3 regions of the Streptomyces sp. NPDC055025 genome follow, and region 2 is predicted to be linked to each of the others. Evidence: riboswitches for the same ligand, from Rfam matches in the RefSeq annotation. Region 2 holds a riboswitch; each other region holds the start of a gene.
What was found. Region 2 has a riboswitch for cobalamin ahead of ACWGDX_RS31455 (cobalamin biosynthesis protein). Riboswitches for the same ligand answer to the same signal wherever they lie in the genome.
Positions count from the first base shown of each region.

Region 1: linked by a shared signal. The riboswitch ahead of metE (5-methyltetrahydropteroyltriglutamate--homocysteine S-methyltransferase) and the one ahead of ACWGDX_RS31455 (cobalamin biosynthesis protein) in region 2 are both predicted to bind cobalamin.
Region 3: linked by a shared signal. The riboswitch ahead of ACWGDX_RS28315 (ribonucleoside-diphosphate reductase subunit alpha) and the one ahead of ACWGDX_RS31455 (cobalamin biosynthesis protein) in region 2 are both predicted to bind cobalamin.

Region 1 covers NZ_JBSGVS010000023.1:72,469-79,466, forward strand. The annotation lists gene metE (5-methyltetrahydropteroyltriglutamate--homocysteine S-methyltransferase) at 1-2,165, opposite strand, end outside; cobalamin riboswitch at 2,329-2,544, opposite strand; gene ACWGDX_RS16445 (hypothetical protein) at 2,576-2,812, opposite strand; gene ACWGDX_RS16450 (aminoglycoside phosphotransferase family protein) at 3,198-4,199, shown strand; gene ACWGDX_RS16455 (winged helix DNA-binding domain-containing protein) at 4,375-5,535, shown strand; gene ACWGDX_RS16460 (pyridoxal phosphate-dependent aminotransferase) at 5,666-6,715, shown strand; gene ACWGDX_RS16465 (2-ketoarginine methyltransferase) at 6,747-6,998, shown strand, end outside.
Region 2 covers NZ_JBSGVS010000064.1:37,831-44,828, forward strand. The annotation lists gene ACWGDX_RS31430 (hypothetical protein) at 1-876, opposite strand, end outside; gene ACWGDX_RS31435 (alpha/beta hydrolase) at 1,010-2,137, opposite strand; gene ACWGDX_RS31440 (class II aldolase/adducin family protein) at 2,274-2,936, opposite strand; gene ACWGDX_RS31445 (anion permease) at 3,110-4,357, shown strand; gene ACWGDX_RS31450 (hypothetical protein) at 4,388-4,594, shown strand; cobalamin riboswitch at 4,662-4,803, shown strand; gene ACWGDX_RS31455 (cobalamin biosynthesis protein) at 4,837-5,946, shown strand; gene ACWGDX_RS31460 (cobyric acid synthase) at 5,943-6,998, shown strand, end outside.
Region 3 covers NZ_JBSGVS010000052.1:59,419-66,416, forward strand. The annotation lists gene ACWGDX_RS28300 (FAD-dependent monooxygenase) at 1-381, shown strand, start outside; gene ACWGDX_RS28305 (GNAT family N-acetyltransferase) at 465-989, opposite strand; gene ACWGDX_RS28310 (ribonucleotide-diphosphate reductase subunit beta) at 1,041-2,108, opposite strand; gene ACWGDX_RS28315 (ribonucleoside-diphosphate reductase subunit alpha) at 2,108-4,534, opposite strand; cobalamin riboswitch at 4,679-4,820, opposite strand; gene mctP (monocarboxylate uptake permease MctP) at 4,997-6,631, opposite strand; gene ACWGDX_RS28325 (DUF3311 domain-containing protein) at 6,628-6,960, opposite strand.

The DNA.
Region 1 (6,998 bases), on a different contig from region 2:
AGGGCCGCCGCCTCCTCCGCGTCGGGCACGCGCGGGGAGTGGATGTCGTAGACGCCGGGGCCCGCCTCGCGCGGGTAGCCGTGTACGGCGAGTTCGCGCGCGACCTGCATATGGGAGCGGGCGGCCTCCAGACTGATGACGTCGGCGTCGAGGTCGTCGATGGCCTGGACGATGTCGCCGAACTCGGCGTAGCACATGTGCGTGTGGATCTGGGTGTCCGGGCGTACGCCACTGGTGGTGAGGCGGAACGACTCGGTGGCCCAGTCCAGGTAGGCGCCGTGGTCCGCGGCGCGCAGCGGGAGCGTCTCGCGCAGGGCGGGCTCGTCGACCTGGATGACCGAGGTACCGGCGGCTTCGAGGTCGTCGACCTCGTCGCGCAGGGCGAGGGCGACCTGGCGGGCGGTGTCGCCGAGCGGCTGGTCGTCGCGGACGAACGACCAGGCCAGCATGGTGACGGGCCCGGTGAGCATGCCCTTGACGGGGCGCCCGGTGAGCGACTGGGCGTAGGAGGTCCAGCGCACCGTCATCGGCTCGGGACGGGAGATGTCGCCGGCGAGGACCGGCGGGCGGACATAGCGGGTGCCGTAGGACTGGACCCAGCCGTGCTGGGTGGCCAGATAGCCGGTGAGCTGTTCGGCGAAGTACTGGACCATGTCGTTGCGTTCGGGCTCGCCGTGCACCAGGACGTCGATGCCCGCCTTCTCCTGGAAGGCGATGACCTCGCTGATCTCGGCCTTGATGCGCTCCTCGTATCCGGCGGTGTCGATACGTCCCGTGCGCAGGGCGGCGCGGGCCGTGCGCAGGTCGTCGGTCTGCGGGAACGAGCCGATGGTGGTCGTGGGCAGCAGCGGCAGCCTGAGATGGGCGCGCTGGGCGATCGCACGCTCCGTGTAGGGCTGGGAGCGGCGGCCGTCGGCGTCGGTGACGGCGGCGGTCCTGGCCCGTACGGCCGGGTCGCGGGTGATCGGGGAGTTCGTCCGGGAGGCGAGGTCGGCGCGGTTGGCCGCGATCTCGGCGGCGATGGCGCCGGTGCCCTGGGCCAGTCCCCTGGCCAGGGTGACGATCTCGGTGGTTTTCTGCTCGGCGAAGGCGAGCCAGCGAAGGATCTGCGGGTCGATGTCCCGTTCGGCGGCCGTGTCGAGAGGTACGTGCAGGAGGGAGCAGGAGGCGGCCACATCGACCCGGTCGGCGAGCCCGAGGAGGGTGCCGAGGGTGGACAGGGACTTCTCGTAGTCGTTGATCCAGATGTTGCGGCCGTTGACCACACCGGCGACGAGCCGCTTGCCGGGCAGTCCGCCCACCGAGGCCAGGGCGTCGAGGTTGGCCGCCGCGGCGTCGGTGAAATCGAGCGCCAGACCCTCGATCGGGGCCTTCGCCAGGACGGGCAGGGCGTCACCGAGCCGGTCGAAGTAGGAAGCGGCGAGCAGCTTCGGGCGGTCGGTGAGGCCGCCGAGATCACGGTAGGCGCGTGCGGCGGCGTTCAGCTCGGCCGGGGTGCGGTCCTGGACGAGGGCGGGCTCGTCGAGCTGGGCCCACTCCGCGCCGGCGGCGCGCAGGTCCGCGAGCACTTCGGCGTACACCGGCAGCAGCCGGTCCAGCAGGGTCAGCGGTTCGAAGTCGGCGGCCACCCCGGGGGCGGGCTTGGCGAGCAGGAGATAGGTGAGGGGGCCGACGAGCACCGGGCGGGCGGTGAGACCGAGCGCGAGGGCTTCCCTCAGCTCGGCGACCTGCTTCGCGGAGTCGGCGGTGAAGACCGTGTCCGGGCCGAGCTCGGGGACGAGGTAGTGGTAATTCGTGTCGAACCACTTGGTCATCTCCAGCGGCGCCACGTCCTGGGTGCCGCGGGCCATCGCGAAGTAGCCGTCGAGCGCGTCGGCCGAGACGGCGTCACGGTGCCGCGCCGGTACGGCACCGACCATGACGCTGGTGTCCAGGACATGGTCGTAGTACGAGAAGTCGCCGGTCGGCACCTCGTGGACGCCGGCGTCCGCCAGCTGCCGCCAGTTGGCCCGGCGCAGGCCGGCCGCCGTCTCCCGGAGGGCGTCGGCGGTGACGCGGCCCTTCCAGTACCCCTCGACGGCCTTCTTCAGTTCCCGGTTCGGGCCCTGGCGGGGGTAGCCGTACACGGTGGCCCGTGCTGCCGCGGCTGCGGACTTCGCTGTCACGGAAATCTCCTTCGCGAGATATCTCCTTGGATCCCGGAGACGGGACGCGAGCGCGAAGGGGTGACGAACCGAGCGGCACAGTTCCGCGCCGTCGCGCGCGCCTGTCCGTCTGGTATGTACGCCGACCCGCCCACGAGGTCACCGGGATGGCCGCACGCGATCGTTCGCGTACGGGCAACGGGCAGGTCTTCGGACTCGTGGGCACATCTGCCGAGACAGATTCCTACTGGCCGTCGCTTCCCGGATCCGGCCGGATCCAGTGCGTATGACGGCGGTCGTTCCCACTTACCGCTGCGGGGCAGTCCCGGATTCCCACCGGGTTCCCTCTTACGACGCGTCTGCCTGGCGGGCAGGGCGAACCAGCTGCACCAGCCAGGCTAGAGCGCGGACAACCTCCCGGTCACCTCTGTTCACATTCCGGAATGTGACATGAGACACGCGGTCGATCGGGCAGCATGTACGGCGAGAGCCACACACAGGACGCCGACCCCCAGCGGAAGCAGCGGGAAGAGCAGGATCACCGCCCACTCGACGAAGCCCTTCTCGACAACCGGGCTGGGGCCCAACAGCGTCTGCTCCACCAGCACTGTCTCGCCCGGCCTGCCGTCGTAACGCACCGATACCTCGTCCCGCGTCCCGCCATCCACGGCGCGTCCGACACACACGACATGGCTCGGCCCTCGCCCGCCCCCTTCCGAGTGGCACGACGAGATTTTTATGCGCTCCGTCTCGCCCGTCCGGCCAAGCTCCAAGACGCCGAAGGCGACCAGAAACCCCGCCCATCCGAGAAAGATCGTCGCGATGACCGCCCACGCCGCGACAGTTACGACTCGACCGTAATCCCGCACTGGCCCGCTCGACACCGTTCCAGCCTATGCGGGAGCCGTGGCTCGGGAGCCCGCACGGACGACGTCGCGGACATCCGTATCCCTCACGTCTTTTACGACGAGAGGACCAGGACCGGCTTCCGGCCACTCGGCACCCGCGGAATTCGGTTGTCAGCCGGTGGGCGGGCTGACCACTCTGGGGCGTATGAGCGACAACGGACAGCACGGAGCGGGCGCAGGACCGGAGGACGGGCCGGGGGACAGTCTGGGCGCGGGACCGGCGGACGGGCCGGGGGACGGGTCGACGGGGCTCCTTGTGCCGCCGATCGACACGGCGCTGGTACGGCGGCTGGTCGGCACGCAGTTTCCCCGATGGTCCGGGCTCCCCGTCAGACCCGTCGCGGTCGGCGGGAACGACAACCGGACCTTTCACCTCGGTGACACCATGACCGTTCGGCTTCCCAGCGGTCCCGGGTACGCGGGGCAGGTCGGCCAGGAGCAGCGGTGGATGCCGTTCCTCGCACCGCGCCTCCCGCTCCCCGTGCCCGTTCCGCTGGCGAAGGGCGCGCCCGGCGAGGGCTATCCGCTGCACTGGTCCGTCTACCCCTGGCTGGAGGGGGAGAGCGCCGATGCCGGCCGGATCGACGACCTGACCGAATTCGCCGTCACGCTGGCCGGGTTCCTGAACGCGCTGGCGCGGATCGACGCGTCCGGCGGACCGCCGCCCGCGTCGCACTCCGGTTTCCGCGGTGCTCCGCCCTCGGTCTACGACGAGGAAACCCGGCGGGCGATCGGCGCGCTGGGGGATCTGATCGACGGGGCGGCGGCCACGGCGGTGTGGGAGGCGGCTCTCGCGGCGGCCCGGGAGGACGCGCCGGTCTGGTTCCACGGCGATGTCGCGGCGGGGAACCTGCTGGTCAGGGATGGCCGGCTCGCCGCCGTCATCGACTTCGGCTGCTTCGGTGTCGGTGATCCGGCCTGCGATGTGGTGATCGCCTGGACGCTGCTGTCGGGGACGAGCCGCAAGGCGTTCCGGGCCGCGCTGCGGGCCGACCACGGCACCTGGGTCCGCGGCCGTGGCTGGGCACTGTGGAAAGCCCTGATCACCTGGGTCGAGTTCGCCGGCTCCGACCCCGCGCGGGTGGCGCAGCCGCGCCGGATCGTCGAAGACATCCTCCACGAGCACGAACACGAGAGCCGTGCCTGACCGGCCGCCCCGGTGACCGCAGAAGAGGAGTTCCGCATGTCCGCCATTCTGTCTCCCGTATAGGACACAGGCTGTCCGCCATCCCTGTGATCGTGGTCCACGCGCCGCCCCTCCAACGCCCGAACCGACCCGCGCCGGCGTCCCGTTGGCGCGCGGGGCGCTGTCCGAGGAAGACATGCCCGTCCTTGACACCCGTGCCCTCAACCGCGCGACCCTCGCCCGTCAGTATCTGCTCGACCGCGCCGACACACCGGTCCGCGACGCCGTGGCCCATCTGTGCGGGATGCAGGCACAACAGCCGCAGGAGCCGTTCATCGGTCTGTGGTCCCGGCTCCGCGCCTTCGAGCCGAACGCGCTCGACGACCTGCTGACAGGGCGGGAGGTCGTGCGCACACACCTGATGCGCCGTACCGTCCACCTCGTCACCGCCGACGACGCGCTGGCCTGGCGCGCCCGCCATGACTCCATGCTGCGCCGGCGGGTGCTGGGGACCTACCGGCGCGAACTCGCCGGCATCGACCTCGACGAGGTCGCCGCGGCAGGCAGGGCGGTGATGGCCGACCACCGGCCCCGCACCATGGCCGAACTCGTTCAGGCACTCCAGGACCGCTGGCCCACGCCACCACGCCGCGCTCTGGGCGAACTGCTCGTCGCCGCCCTGATTCCGATGGTCCAGCTCCCGCCCCGCGGACTGTGGCACACCAGGGCAGGCGTACGTAACCTGCCCCTGGCCACCTGGCTCGGACGCGACATCGATCCGCCTTCCCCCGACCCGGCCGACGTGGCCGACGCGAGCGACCCGGCCGACGAGGCCGACGGGGCCGACCCGACCGACGGGGCCGACCCGGCCGGGCAACAGCTCGTACGGCGCTATCTCGCCGTCCACGGGCCCGCAGCCACAGCGGACATCCGTGCCTGGTGCGGCCTCGCCGGACTCCCCGCCGCCGTCAGAGCCGTCCGCGAGGAGCTCGTCACCTTCCGCGACGAACGCGGCCGCGAACTCCTCGACCTGCCCGACGCGCCGCGCCCGCACCCCGACACCCCCGCGCCCGTCCGCTTCCTCCCGGCCTTCGACAATGTGATCCTCGGCTACCACGACCGCTCCCGCATCATCGACGACGCCCACCTCGGCCTGTCCGTCGCCGGCCTGCGCGCCGTCCTCGTCGACGGACGCGTCTCCGCGACCTGGACCGTGCGCGGCAGCCGACTCGCCATCACCCCGCTTCGCTCCCTCTCCACCGCGGAACAGGAAGCCGTTCACGCCGAAGGCCAAGCCCTGGCCACCTTTCTGGACGAAGACATCGATCACGTGCGCATCACGGCCGCCGACGGCTGAGAACGACCAGGTCAGGGGCGGAAATTGATCTTCGCCCCGTGGTCGGCAATTCACCCTTCTCCCTGGGGAAGTTCACCTTGAGCAGAAACTCTCCGGTGGCCGCGGAAACACCCCATGGAACGGAACGAATATGCAGAGCACTGTTCACGGGGGGACCTCCGGCCTGCGCCTCGACTGGAACGAGTGCGCCAGCGGACCCTCTCCGGCGGCGATCGCCCGCGTCGTCGCCAACGCGGCCGACCTCCACCGGTATCCGCGCGGACTGCTGGGCGAGGTGACCGAGGCCGTCGCCCGGGAGAACGGGGTGGAGGCGGAGTCCGTACTCCTGACGAACGGTGTGGACGAGGCAGTCGACCTCGCGCTGTCCCTGGTCGACACCGCGTATTTCGTCTCGCCCGGCTTCGACGCCTACCTCGACCGGGCCCTGGTGCTCGGCCGTACGGCTCGGGCGATCCCGCTGGACGAGCACTGGGAACCCGCTGTCGCGCCCGCCGAACTCGCGCGCGGGGGCGCGTTGTTCCTCGCCCAGCCGCACAACCCGACCGGCCATCTGTTCCGTTCCGAGTGGGTCGACGCGGTGGTCGCCGGCGCGGAGCTGGCCTTCCTCGACACGACGTACGCCGACTTCGCCGCTCCGGACGTACGGAGTGCGCTGACCGACCCGTACCCCCTCGGCACCCACCCGGGGCTGCTGCTGTTCCGCAGCTTCTCCAAGAGCCACGGCCTGGCCGGTGTGCGGCTCGGCGCGCTGATCGGTGTGCCCGAGCTCATCTCCCGGCTGCGCCCCCGGCAGCGCTTCCACTCCGTCAACTCCATCGCCCTGCACGCCCTGGCCGGTTCCCTCGAAGACCCCGCGCACCGGCTGCGGCTGTGTGCCCAGGTGCTCGCCGACCGCCCTCGGTATGTAGAGGCGCTGGGTTCGCATCCGGTGTTCGCCGAGGCGCGCGACACGCACACCAATTTCGTCGTCGCCCGCTGCCGGGACGGACTGTCCTCGGCCGATGTCGTCCGCGGGCTGGGCGACCGGGACGTATGGGTCAAGGACTGCGGGCCGCTCGGCCTGCCCGGATGGCTGCGTATCTCCGTCGGGACCCATGACGACCTCGATCGGCTCATCCACGAGCTGAGCGCGATCGATTCCGCGCACACACCCCCGCGCACCGCGCCCCAGCGCGTCTGACCTCGCCACCAGCAAGTTGGAGAAACGTTTCATGAACGACGCCACCGCCGTACCGACCGACTTCGAGCACCGGCTCGTCGAGGCGATCCAGCCGATCCGTCACCTCGCGCTCGCCCACGCGCTCCACACCATGATGGACAGCGGGGTGTACGCAGCCCTCACCGCGGAACCCGGCCTCACCTCCGCCGACCTCGCCGAACGGCACGGATTCGATGCCGAGCGGTTCGCCGGCTTCTGTCTCTATCTCGCCAACGAGGGCTACCTCGCCCGGCGGACCGGAGGG
Region 2 (6,998 bases):
GGCACAGCCGCGCAGCATGTGCTGGGCCGACTGTTCGATATTGCCCGCGGGGCTCTGGGCAGCGACGCAGATCTGTTCCAGCTTGACCCAGACCGCCCAGTTGCCGAGCGGGGTGAGGGTGGCCTGGCCCTCCCCCAGGGTCAGCGCGCCGACGGCGGCCAGTCCTTCGAGGGCCCAGTCGAGCAGCGGGGGCAGGAGGCTCTCGTCCGGCGGCTCGGGGGCCGTGCGCTCGGCGGGCGCGGGCTGTGGCCCGTAGGGGACCTCGCAGCGCTCCTCGTGGAGTTCGGCGACGCGCTGCCGCAGCAGATCGAGCAGGGCCGGTACGAGCACGGGCCCGGCCGAGAGCTGGAGCAGGGAGAGCACCTGCGGGACGGCTTCGACGACCTCGGCGACCGTGGAGGCCTCGACGTCCTCGGGGGCCGGGTGCACGAGCGACCAGGCGTCGAAGAGGGCCACCCAGCCACGCTGGACGGCGCTGTCGTCGCGGTCCCAGGCCTGGAGCCGCCAGCCGGGCCGTACGGTGCCGCCGTGCAGCTCGACGAGCCCGGCCAGCCTGGCCCGGTCCCAGCCCGCGCGCACCTGCTCCGGAGCCAGCTCCAGGGCTTCGGCGGCCCGTGCCTGCGCGGACGCGCCGAAGGGGCCCGTGCCGGGACCCCGGTCGACGGCGGCCCAGCGGGCGATCCGTACGGCGTCGGCGAGGACCTCCCTGGCCTGGCGGGCCAGCTCCGCGGGGGGTGGAGTGCCCTCGGGCGGCCGGGGTGCCGGCCGGTTGCGTCCGTCGGTCACGGCCCGTCGGGCCGTGGTCAACGGCCGCGGGCGGACGAGTCGGAGTCTGGAGTTGCGCGCCAATTGCTCATCAGGCTTTCGGGACGTCACGGGAGCAGTCTTCCCGGTGACCGCCCGAAAGCCCAAACGGAACCTGTCGAGTCGGTACCGGAACGCGGACAGGGGCCCGCGCGGACGGGTCCTGGCGAGGGTGCGTACGGGGCGGACGAGGCCTGTTGGACGGCTACATGAGAGGGGTGAGGAAGCGGCGCAGGGCCTCCTCGTAACCGGTCGGATCGGCGTTCCACATCGCGGCGTGCGGAGCGTGCGCGACGGCGTGCAGACCGATCAGTCCCGGGCGCAGGGCGGCGAGTTCGCGGGAGGGGTCCCAGGAGGCGAGGGTGTCGTCGGGGCCGTGGATGATCAGCGTCGGGACATCGAGGTTGCGCGGGTCGGCGGCCTGGAGCAGCCGGCCGCCGTGGAGTCCGGTCCTGCCCTGGGCCGCCCGGACGGCGAGCGGCAGCAGTGCGGTGGGGGTGCGCCGGGCGGTGGCGAGGGCCTTCAGGGTGGCCTCCCAGTCCAGTACGGGCGAGTCGAGCACCAGGCCGGAGATCCGCTCGCTGTGCGCGGAGTTCGCGGCGGCGTGCAGGGCCATCGTGGCGCCGGTGGACCAGCCGTACAGGACGACCCGCTCCGCGCCGTAGCGGACGGCGTAGCGGATCGCCGCGTCGAGGTCGCGCCACTCGGAGTCGCCGAGATGACCGAGGCCGTCCGGGGAGCGGGGGGCGCCGGGGTCGCCCCGGTAGGCGAGATCGAGCACGGCGACCTGGAGTCCCGCCAGCAGTTCCAGGACGTTCAGGGGGTGCTCACGGGTGGTGCCCAGGCCGTGCACGGTGATCACCCAGGTGTCCCGCGCTCCCGGCACGAACCAGGCGGGCAGGAAGCCGAGTTCGCCCGGGATCCGCTCCTCCCGGTGGTCGATGCCGAGCGCGGTGGTGGGGTCGCCGATGTGGACCTGCGGGGTGAGGCGTACCCGCATACCCGGGACGAGGGTGCCGCGGTCGACCCGCTCCAGTCTCCGTACGACGGTGTCGGCGGGGTGCCGCACGCCCTCCAGGACCGGCCCGACGACCGCGTGGAGGTCACGGTTCCCGATCCCGTACACACCGGGGCGCAGGGAGGCGAGACAGCGCGTCAGGGTGATCTGCCCGGCGGCCGTGGCGTGCACGGTGAGCCGGGGGTCGCCGGGCAGGGGCCGCCCCGGCGACGCCTTCAGAGCGGCGTCACCGGCGAGCCGGCCGGCCGCGACCGCGGCCGCGCCGACGCCGATCACGGTGGAGACGGCCGCTGCCGTCGCTGTTGCGGGGCGCACGGTCCCAGTGTCGTCACCCGCGCACGCCCCGGCCACCGGGCGCGGTCCGTCGGGGTCGGGCCGGACCGTCACCGGTCACGGCCGGCGCCGCCGACGCCGACCGCCCCCGGTCACGGCCCGCGACCCTGGCCGATGGTCAGCGCCCCTGGCCGTAGCCCTTCAGCTTCTCCCCGGCCTCCTGGAGCTGGGCGTCGGAGAGCAGCGAGGGCGAGAGGCCCGGCACCGCGCTGGCGGTGAGCCAGAGCCGGGACATCCACTCCAACTGGGCCGTGCGGTCGTAGGCCTGCGCGAGGGTGGCGCCGTAGGTCACCGTGCCATGGTTCTGGAGGAGACAGCCCGTGCGGTCGCGGAGGGCGGTGAGCATGCCCGCGGCCAGTTCGTCCGTCCCGTACAGCGCGTACGGAGCGACCCGGACGGGGCCGCCGAACGCCGCCGCCATGTAGTGGATCACGGGCAGTTCCGGCACGAGCGTGGAGACGGCGGTGGCGTGCACCGCGTGGGTGTGGACGACGGCCGCCGCCGAGGTGTGCCGGTAAACCGAGAGATGGAGCGGCAGCTCACTCGTGGGGGTGAACGCGCCGAGGACCTGCCGGCCGTCCGGATCGACCCCGACGGCATCCTCGGGACCGAGTTGTTCATAGGGAATTCCACTGGGCGTCACCAGGATGATTCCACCGACCCGCACCGAGACATTGCCCGAGGTGCCGACGACGAGCCCCTCGGAGGCCGTTCTGCGGGCGGTGTTCACCAGATCCCGCCAGGCCCGGCCTATCGCGTCCTGTTTCTCCTGATCGGTCATACCGCGATCCTGCCAGGAGCCTCCGGCGGACCGCACACCGTTCTCCCGATCATCCGAACAGAACCACGCGACGTCAGCCTGAGACACCATGAAGACCCGCACAGTTCATCTTCCGTTCACCATGACTCCCTACGTTCACCGAGGCCCCCTACGTCGAACGATTGCCTGGGTAAATGGAACACCTCACACTGCTGCTCGCGATCGTGATCGTGACGGCGCTCGTGTTCGATTTCACGAACGGTTTCCATGACACCGCCAACGCGATGGCGACGACCATCTCGACCGGCGCCCTGAAGCCCAAGACCGCGGTGGCCATGTCCGCCGTGCTGAATCTGGTCGGCGCGTTCCTCTCCGTGGAGGTCGCCAGAACGATCTCCGGCGGGCTCATCAACGAGAACGGCATCCGGACAGAAGTGATCTTCGCGGCGCTCGTCGGCGCCATCCTCTGGAATCTGCTCACCTGGCTCGTCGGTCTCCCGTCGAGCTCCTCCCACGCCCTCTTCGGCGGACTGATCGGCGCCACCCTGATGTCCGTCGGCACCTCCGGGGTCAACGGCGGTGTGGTCATCACCAAGGTGCTGATCCCCGCGCTCGCCGCGCCGGTCGTCGCCGGTCTCGCGGCGCTGCTCGCCACCCGGCTGACGTACCGTATCGGCCGCCGCACGGACGACAGGGCCACCGCCAAGGGCTACCGCGCGGGCCAGATCGCCTCCGCCGGTCTGGTCTCCCTGGCGCACGGCACCAACGACGCGCAGAAGACCATGGGCGTCATCACGCTGGCGCTCGTCACCGGCGGTGTCCTCTCCCCCGGCTCCAACCCCCCGCTGTGGGTGATCGTCTCCGCGGGCACGGCGATCGCGCTCGGTACGTATCTCGGCGGCTGGCGCATCATCCGCACCATGGGCACCGGTCTCACCGATCTCGGGCCGCAGCAGGGCTTCGCCGCCCAGACCAGCGCCGCGACCGTCATTCTCGCCTCCTCGCACCTCGGCTTCTCGCTCTCCACCACCCAGTCCTGCTCCGGCGCCGTGATGGGCGCGGGGCTCGGCCGCAAGGGCGGTGTGGTCCGCTGGTCCACCGCCACCCGGATGTTCGTCGCCTGGGGACTGACCCTGCCCGCCGCGGGTCTGGTCGCGGCCTGCGCGGAGTTCCTGACCGGCCAGGGAAGTTGGGGCGTCTCGGTGGTCGCCGCACTGCTGCTCGCCTTCTCCGGCGCCATCTGGCTCGCCTCGCGCCGCCGCCCGGTCGACCACACCAATGTCACCGACTCCGACGAGGACGAGGCCGGGATCCTGGCCGACGGCGTCACGGCCGTCACCGCGTCGAGCGCGGCCGGTGCCGGTGCCGGGCACGATCTGTCGACCACCATTCCGTCCCCTCCGGGCAGCTCCGGTGAGCCCGCCCGCACCGCCACGGTCTGAACCCCCCACGGTCCAAGGAAGAGCGAACGTATGAAAATCGACTGGGCAGCGCTCGGCGCCGTCTTCGGGGTCAGTCTTGTGGCGACCGTCGCCCTCGTGGGCCTGTTCACCCTGGGCGTCGTGGGTCTCGCCAAGCGGGAGCCGGGCGCCATGGCTCTGGCGCGCACGGGCGCGTACGCCTGCTTCGCCCTGTGCGCCGGAGCCGTGGGGTACGGGATCTGGCTGATCGTCGCGTGACCCGGGTCCACCCGCCGATGTGGGGCTTCGCACAGTGTCCCGTCGCAGGTCAGCGATGAGTTGACGGCTGTTCGCGGGGCGTGGTGGACTGCCGGGGCCATTTACGGCGGCAGAAGAGGAAGCCGGTGCGAGTCCGGCGCGGTCCCGCCACTGTCACCGGGAGTCCTCTCCCGGGAGCCAGGAACTCTCGCCGCCGCACCACGTCGAGCCGGGGCGCGGACCCTGAGTGAGGACATTTCGCCATGCCTGGCTGCGGTTCTGCCGTCGTGCGCGGCGGCGGTTCGGCCGCCGCCGAGCGGGTCTTCGCCTACGGCGCGGCCCTGGGGCTGCTGGGCGACCAGGTGTTCGCCGATCCGCGCCGGGGCCATCCGGTGGCCGCGTTCGGCCGGGCGGCGGGGGCCGTCGAGCGGATGCTCTGGCACGACCACCGCGGCTGGGGCACGCTGCACACCCTGGTGTGCGCCGGAGGCGCCGCCGGGCTCGCGATCGTCGCCGCCCGGAATACGGAGACCGTACGGGCCACGCGGGGCGCCGAGACCGTACGGGCCACGCGGGGCACGCGGGCCGTACGGAGCAGCCGTGCCGGACGGCGCGCCGCGTCCGTCGCGCTGACCGCCCTGGCCACCTGGTCCGTCGTCGGCGGCACTTCGCTCGGCCGGGAGGCACGCGCCATCGGCGCGGCGCTCACCGCCGGGGACATCGAGCTGGCCAGGGAGCGGCTGCCGCGGCTGTGCGGGCGCGATCCGCAGGCACTGGACGGACAGCAACTCGCCCGCGCCGTCGTGGAATCCGTCGCCGAGAACACCTCCGACGCCGTCGTGGGCGCGCTGGTGTGGGGGGCGATCGCGGGGGTGCCGGGGCTGGTCGGATTCCGGGCCGTGAACACACTGGACGCGATGGTGGGCCACCGGTCCCCCCGGTACCGCCGGTTCGGCTGGGCGTCGGCCCGGCTCGACGATCTGGCCGGCTGGCCGGGGGCCCGGCTGACCGCCGCGCTGGCCGTCGCGGCGGGCGGCGATCCGCGCGCGGCCCTGCGGGCGGTACGGCAGGACGCGCGGAAGCATCCGAGCCCCAACGCGGGCCCGGTGGAGGCGTCGTTCGCGGGCGCGCTGGGCGTACGGCTCGGCGGGACGCTCGCGTACGGCGGACGGGTGGAGCACCGGCCCGTACTGAACGGCGAGGGGCGGCCCGTGGAGACAGCCGACATCGAGCGGGCCGTGCGCCTGTCGCGCCGGGTGAGCGGATACGCCCTCGCGGTCTGTGTCGCCGGCCGGTTCGCGTACGGCGCGATACGCCGCCGTGCCACGGACACGCGCCGCCGTACGGCGGCCACGGGAAAGGGACGTGGATGAGCCGGGGCGGGCGCGGCGGGGGCCTTCTGGTGGCCGGGACCACCTCGGACGCGGGCAAGAGCGTCGTCACGGCGGGGATCTGCCGGTGGCTGGTGCGCCGGGGGGTGAAGGTCGCGCCCTTCAAGGGGCAGAACATGTCGCTGAATTCGTTCGTGACACGCGAGGGCGCGGAGATCGGACGGGCGCAGGCGATGCAGGCCCAGGCGGCCCGGGTGGAGCCGACCGCGCTGATGAACCCCGTCCTGCTGAAGCCCGGCGGTGACCGCAGCAGCCAAGTGGTGCTGATGGGACGGCCGGTGGGTGAGCTGAGTGCCAGGGGCTTCTTCGGCAGCGCCGAGGGGACCGCGCCGGGGAACCCGGCCACGGGGAACACTCTCGCGGGGAACTCGTCTTCGGGCGGGGCGGCTTCGGGGAAGGCGCTGCGCGGTGGACGGCGGGAGGCGCTGCTCGGGCCCGTCCTGGAGTGCCTGGAGGAGCTGCGCTCCACCTATGACGCCGTGATCTGCGAGGGCGCGGGCAGCCCCGCCGAGATCAATCTGCGCCGTACCGACATCGTGAACATGGGGATCGCGCGGGCCGCGCGGCTGCCGGTGGTGGTGGTCGGAGACATCGACCGGGGCGGGGTCTTCGCCTCGTTCTTCGGTACGACCGCGCTGCTGGCCCCGGAGGACCAGGAGCTGGTCGCGGGGTATCTCGTCAACAAGTTCCGGGGCGATGTGTCCCTGCTGGAGCCCGGTCTCGACATGCTGCGCGGGCTGACCGGCCGGGCGACGCTCGGGGTGCTGCCCTGGCGGCACGGTCTGGGCATCGACGAGGAGGACGGACTGCGTATCTCGCTGCGCGGCGCCGTGCGCGAGTCCCTGGTGGCTCCCCCGTACGGCGAGGAGGTGCTGCGGGTCGCGGTCTGCGCCGTACCCCTGATGTCCAACTTCACCGATGTGGACGCGCTCGCGGCAGAACCGGGTGTCGTCGTGCGGTTCGTGGACCGCCCCGAGGAACTGGCCGACGCCGATCTCGTGGTGGTGCCCGGCACCCGGGGCACGGTGAGGGCG
Region 3 (6,998 bases), on a different contig from region 2:
TCCATCGGCGCGGGCACCACCCTCGCACTGGAGGACGCCATCGCCCTGGCCGAAGCGCTGCGCGGCCACACGGACCTCCGCCCCGCCCTCGCCCACTACGAGCGCGAACGCAAGTCCGCCCTCCTCCCCGTCCAGAGCGCGGCCCGCTACAGCGCCCAGTGGTACGAGAACCTCCCCCGCTACATCAATCTCGCCCCGGCCCATATGTTCGCCCTCCTGGGCCAGCGCCACTCCCCCCTGCTCCCCCATGTCCCGCCCCAGCTCTACTACCGAATCGACAGAGCCGCCGAGCAGCTGGAGCCCCTGCGCAAACTCAAGCGCTGGCTGGGCCCCAGGGTCGCCCGCACCCTCCACACCCGCTCCCAGGCACCCCGGGGGTAGCGCCGCGGACCGTGCCGCCTTCGCATCGGAACGGCGGATCAGCGTTGCTCACCGCCCACAGGACCGGGGACGGTTGTCGTGGGTCAGTCGGGTTGGGGGGCGGGGGAGCGGAGGTCCAGGGTGTAGGCCAGGAGGGGCAGCCCGGGGTACGGTTCCCAGTCGCGGTCGGGGGTTCTGGTGAAGCCCAGGCGCTCGTAGATCCGGTGCGCCTGGCGCATGGACGACTGGGTCGACAGGACGATCCGTATACAGCCCTCCGTGTCCTGCGCGCGGGTCACACAGGCGCGGACGAGTGCCTCGCCCACGCCTCTGCCCCGGGCCGCCCGGTCGACCGCCAGCATCCGGAACTCGGTCTCGCCGTCCCGGGCGATGTCCGCCCACGGTCCGCCGGACGGGACGAAGGTGACCCCGCCCAGCACCGTCCCGTCCGGGTCCACGGCCGCCAGGACCACCGCCTCGGCCGCCCGGCGGGCCACATCGCGCAGTGTGGGCAGATACGAGTCGTCCTCACCGAAGTCCAGCAGACCGTCCCCGAGATACGCCCGTGCGGTGATCTCCCCGAGCCGCGGGTACTCCCCGGGCTCGGCCTCTCTGATCGTGAAGTCCATGAACCGATTGTGCGGTACGGGTACGACAACGGGCGGGTGGCCTCGAAGCCGTCAGAAGTCGTCGTCGAAGCCGACCGTGCCCTCCACCGCGACCTGGTACGCCGACGGGCGGCGTTCGAAGAAGTTCGTCAGCTCCTGGACGCCCTGGAGTTCCATGAAGGAGAACGGGTTCTCCGAGCCGTAGACCGGGGCGAAGCCAAGGCGTTGGAGGCGCTGGTCGGCGACGCACTCCAGGTACGCCCGCATCGACTCGGTGTTCATGCCCGGCAGGCCCTCGCCGCACAGATCGCGGCCGAATTGCAGTTCCGCCTCGACGGCCTCCTTCAGCATGTCCGTGACCTGCTGCCGGAGGTCCTCGTCGAACAGCTCAGGCTCCTCCTTCCGTACCGTGTCCACGACCTCGAAGGCGAAGTCCATATGCATCGTCTCGTCGCGGAACACCCAGTTGGTGCCGGTGGCCAGGCCGTGCAGCAGGCCCCGGGAGCGGAACCAGTAGACGTAGGCGAACGCGCCGTAGAAGAACAGCCCCTCGATACAGGCCGCGAAACAGATCAGATTGAGCAGGAAGCGCCGGCGGTCCGACCGGGACTCCAGCCGGTCGATCGTCTCGACCGAGTCCATCCAGCGGAAGCAGAACTGCGCCTTCTCACGGATCGACGGGATGTTCTCCACCGCCGCGAAGGCCGCCGTGCGGTCCTCGGGATCGGGGAGATAGGTGTCGAGCAGCGTCAGATAGAACTGGACGTGCACGGCCTCCTCGAAGAGCTGGCGCGAGAGATACAGCCGCGCCTCGGGGGAGTTGATGTGCCGGTAGAGCGTCAGCACCAGATTGTTCGCCACGATCGAGTCGCCCGTCGCGAAGAACGCGACCAGCCGGCCGATCATGTGCTGCTCGGCGGGGGTGAGCTTGGCGAGGTCGGCCACGTCGGAGTGGAGGTCGACCTCCTCCACCGTCCAGGTGTTCTTGATCGCGTCGCGGTAGCGCTCGTAGAAGTCCGGATACCGCATGGGCCGAAGGGTCAGTTCGAAGCCCGGGTCCAGCAGGTTCTTGGTCTTCGGCGTCGTCTTCTCAGCAGTCACAGCAGTCACAGCAGTCTCAGCGGTTGTCTCGGTGGTCATTACTGGCACGCCTCACAGGACTCGGGGTTCTCCAGGGAGCAGGCGACGGCTTCCTCGGCCGTGGCCGCCGGGGCCGTCGCCTGAGCGGGTACGGCCGCTCTCGCCGCTCTCGCGATCCTCGTCGCCGGGCGCGAGCGCAGGTAGTACGTCGTCTTGAGGCCCTTCTTCCAGGCGTACGCGTACATCGAGCTGAGCTTCCCGATGGTCGGCGTCTCCAGGAACAGGTTCAGCGACTGGCTCTGGTCCAGGTACGGCGTACGGGCCGCCGCCATGTCGATCAGTCGGCGCTGCGGGATCTCCCACGCCGTGCGGTACAGATCGCGGATCTCCGCCGGGATCCAGGTGAAGTCCGCCACCGAGCCGTTGGACTCGCGCAGCGCCTCGCGCGAGCGCGCGTCCCAGACGCCCAGTCGCTTCAGGTCCGCCACCAGATACGAGTTGACCTGGAGGAACTCACCGGAGAGCGTCTCGCGCTTGAAGAGATTGGAGACCTGCGGCTCGATGCACTCGTACACACCGGCGATCGAGGCGATGGTCGCCGTCGGGGCGATCGCCAGGAGCAGGGAGTTCCGCATGCCCGTCGCCGCGACGCGGGCGCGCAGTGCCGCCCAGCGCTCGGGCCAGGCCCGCTCCACGTCGTAGTGGTCGGGGTGCAGTACGCCACGGGCCGTGCGCGTACGGTCCCAGGCGGGCAGCGGGCCGTTGCGCTCGGCGAGGTCGCAGGACGCCTCGTACGCGGCGAGCATGATCCGCTCGGCGATCCTGGTGGAGAGCGCGGCGGCCTCGGGGGAGTCGAAGGGCAGCCGCTTCTTGAAGAAGACGTCCTGGAGACCCATCGCGCCCAGGCCCACCGGACGCCATTTCGCGTTCGAGCCGGCGGCCTGCTCGGTCGGGTAGTAGTTGATGTCCACCACCCGGTCGAGGAAGGTCACGGCCGTACGGACGGTCTCGTCGAGCCGCTCCCAGTCGATCTCGCCCGACTCCAGGACGAAGGCGCCGAGGTTGACTGAGCCGAGGTTGCACACGGCCGTCTCGCCGTCGTCGGTCACCTCCAGGATCTCCGTGCAGAGATTGGAGGAGTGGACGACGCTGCCGGGCTCGGCGGTCTGGTTGGCCGTACGGTTCGAGGCGTCCTTGAAGGTCATCCAGCCGTTGCCGGTCTGGGCGAGGGTACGCATCATCCTGCCGTACAGCTCGCGCGCGGGCAGGGACTTGCGGGCCAGGCCCGCCGCCTCGGCGGCCCGGTACGCCGCGTCGAACTCGTCGCCCCACAGATCGACCAGTTCCGGCACGTCGACGGGGGAGAAGAGCGACCACCGGCCGTCCGTCTCGACGCGCCGCATGAACTCGTCGGGGATCCAGTGCGCGAGATTCAGATTGTGGGTGCGCCGCGCCTCCTCACCGGTGTTGTCCCGCAGCTCCAGGAACTCCTCCAGATCGGCGTGCCAGGTCTCCAGATAGACACAGGCCGCGCCCTTGCGCCGGCCGCCCTGGTTGACGGCCGCGACCGAGGAGTCGAGGGTGCGCAGGAACGGGACGATGCCGTTGGAGTGCCCGTTGGTGCCCCGGATCAGCGAACCGCGCGAGCGGATACGGGAGTACGAGAGGCCGATGCCGCCCGCGTGCTTGGAGAGCCTGGCCACCTGGTGGTAGCGGTCGTAGATGGAGTCCAGCTCGTCGAGCGGGGAGTCCAGCAGATAGCAGGAGGACATCTGGGGGTGGCGGGTGCCGGAGTTGAAGAGCGTCGGCGAGGACGGCAGATAGTCCAGCCGGCTCATCAGCCGGTACAGCGCGGCGACCTCCTCCAGCGCGCGCACGCTCTCGTCCTCCGCGAGGCCGGACGCCACGCGCAGCAGGAAGTGCTGCGGGGTCTCGATCACCTGACGGGTCAGCGGATGGCGGAGCAGATAGCGGCTGTGGAGCGTGCGGAGCCCGAAGTAGCCGAAGCGGTCGTCGGCGGCGGGGTCGATCAGCTGGTCGAGGCGGTCGGCGTGGCGCGTGACGAAGGCGGCCGTACGGTCGGCGATCAGGCCCTCGCGGTGACCGGTCGCGACCGACGCGGAGAACGACACCGCGCCCTGGCCGGCGGCCTCGTCGGCGATGGCGCGGGTGAGCAGCCGGGCGGCGAGCCGGGAGTACGCGGGGTCCTCGGAGATCAGCCCGGCCGCCGCCTCGGTGGCGAGCCCGCGCAGCTCGGCCTCGTCCGATGCGGCGTTACGGCCCCGGAGCGCGGCGGCGGCGACCCGGCCCGGGTCGGTGTCGGGCAGATCGGCGGTCAGTTCCGTCAGGGTCCGCAGCAGAACGGCCCCGGGGCCGTCGGCAGGTCCGGCGGTTCCGGTGGTCCCGGTGGTCCCGGTGATTTCGGGGCGGAGTGAAGCCGGGGCTGGAGCCGGGGCTGAAGCCGGATCGGCTGGCGCGATGGTCACGTGGTGCTCTCCCTCGCTCGGCTCCGGGCCGGTGCGGGGGATACGGGGGCGCGCACAGCCGTACGGACCCTCCCCGGGCAGCACGGTGTACGGCGTCCACCGGCCCAACCGCGAGGCCCGGACGTCTCGGCGCCCGGATCGGTCGAACCGGACGCACCGTCGGCAGGTATTCGGACTCGCGGGCATGACAAAACACGCCACAGCACACCGTTGCGGGACAGTTCCGGATTCCCACCGGATTCCCCTGCGTCGACAGCGAGGTCGAGCATACATCTGGTGGGTGGTCGCTGCGTCACCCCCCAGATGTAGTGTCGTGCGTCGGTTCGGTGCTTGTTGTCGGCCTCGTCCGTTCCGGGCGCGCGCCGCATACGGAAGGGCCGCCGCTTCCTTCCGGGAGTCGCGGCGGCCCTTCCACGGCCGTACGGCGGGCGTACGCGGTCGGCGTACCGGGTGGCTCAGGGGTCAGCGCACCGGGTCGCCCGAGGTGGTCGCCGCCGGGAGTTCCACCTGGACGCCCGGGTCGCCCGCGTCCGCCGTGTAGTCGGAGGGGGAGGTCTCGTCGACGCCCTCGGGGGCCCTGAGCGCCCGCATGACGAAGGTGAGCACCACCGTCACCACCACATTCAGCACGAACGCGGTGAGACCGATGTAGCCGATCTCCCCGAGCCCCGGGATCTCCGCGGAGGAGCCGCCGAAGTGCTTCTGGGTGGGGCTCGCGACGCCGTACGCCGCCGCCGTGCCGTACACCATGCCGACGCCCCAGCCGACGAGCAGCGCCCAGCGGTGGAACCAGCGGGTGAACAGCCCGCCGACCAGGGCCGGGAGCGTCTGGAGGATCCAGATCCCGCCCAGGAGCTGGAAGTTGATCGCCACCGTCTTGTCCATGGTGAGGACGAAGGCCAGCGCCCCCACCTTCACCAGCAGTGAGACGATCTTCGAGACCTTCGTCTCCTGCGCCGGTGTCGCGTCCGGCTTGATGAAGTCCTTGTAGATGTTGCGGGTGAAGAGATTGGCCGCCGCGATCGACATGATCGCGGCCGGCACCAGCGCGCCGATACCGATGGCCGCGAAGGCCACCCCCGCGAACCAGGCGGGGAACATGGTCTCGAAGAGCTGCGGGATCGCGAGCTGTCCGTTCTCGACCTCGATCCCGGCCGCGATCGCCATGAAGCCGAGCAGCGCCAGCAGCCCCAGCATCAGTGAGTACAGCGGCAGGATCGTGGTGTTGCGGCGGATCACATCGCGGCTGCGGCTGGACAGTGTCGCCGTGATGGAGTGCGGATACATGAAGAGCGCGAGCGCGGAACCGAGCGCCAGCGTGGCATAGCCCCACTGCCCGGCCTCGCCCGGCACGAGCGCGCCGCGTGGCTGGCCGGTCGCGGAGTTGGGCTGTGCGAAGGCCTCGCCCGCCTTGGCGAAGATGTCGTCGAAGCCGCCCAGTTTGATCGGGATGTAGATGATCGCCACGGCGATCACCAGATAGATCAGGGTGTCCTTGACGAAGGCGATCAGCGCGGGCGCGCGCAGCCCGGACGAGTAGGTGTACGCGGCGAGCACACCGAAGGCGATCAGCAGCGGGAGGTCCTTGACGAACCAGTTGGTGTCCTCACCGCCGCCGAGGCCCATCACATCCAGCACCGCCTGGATACCGACGAGCTGGAGCGCGATGTACGGCATGGTGGCGAGGATGCCGGTGACGGCGACCGCCAGCGAGAGCCCCTTCGAGCCGAAGCGTCCCCGGACGAAGTCCGAGGTGGTCACATAGCCGTGCTTGTGGGACACCGACCACAGCCGGGGCAGGAAGGTGAAGATCAGCGGGTAGATGAGGACGGTGTACGGCACGGCGAAGAAGCCGGACGCGCCCGCCGCGTAGATCGCCGCCGGGACGGCCACGAAGGTGTACGCCGTATAGAGGTCGCCGCCGAGCAGGAACCAGGTGACCCAGGTGCCGAACGACCGGCCGCCCAGGCCCCATTCGTCGAGACTGTGCTCGTTCTCGGCCTTGCGCCAGCGGGTGGCGAGGAAGCCCATGACCGTGACGGCCAGGAAGAAGAAGATGAAGACGGTGAGCGCGACACCGTTCACGCCGTCGGTCATCGCGACGCACCTCCCTCGCGGGAGCCACCGGAGCCACCGGAGCCGCGGGAGCCATGGGCGCCACGGGCACTGCCGGTGGCGCGGGCGCGCTGGTCACGCTGCCAGAGCTGATAGGCGGTCATGGTCAGCACCGCCGAGAGCAGTACCCAGGCCATCTGGTACCAGTAGAAGAACGGGATACCGATGAAGGCGGGGTCGGTCCTGGCGTAGGAGCTCACCCAGAGCAGGGCCACGAAGGGCGCGAAGAGACAGAGCGCGATCACCACGCGTACGGGAGTGACCGTCGGAGGTCGTGTCGTGGGCGGTTTTTCTTCCTGGACTTCTGACACAGCGGATCCGTCCCCTCACTGATCGCCATTGATGAGCG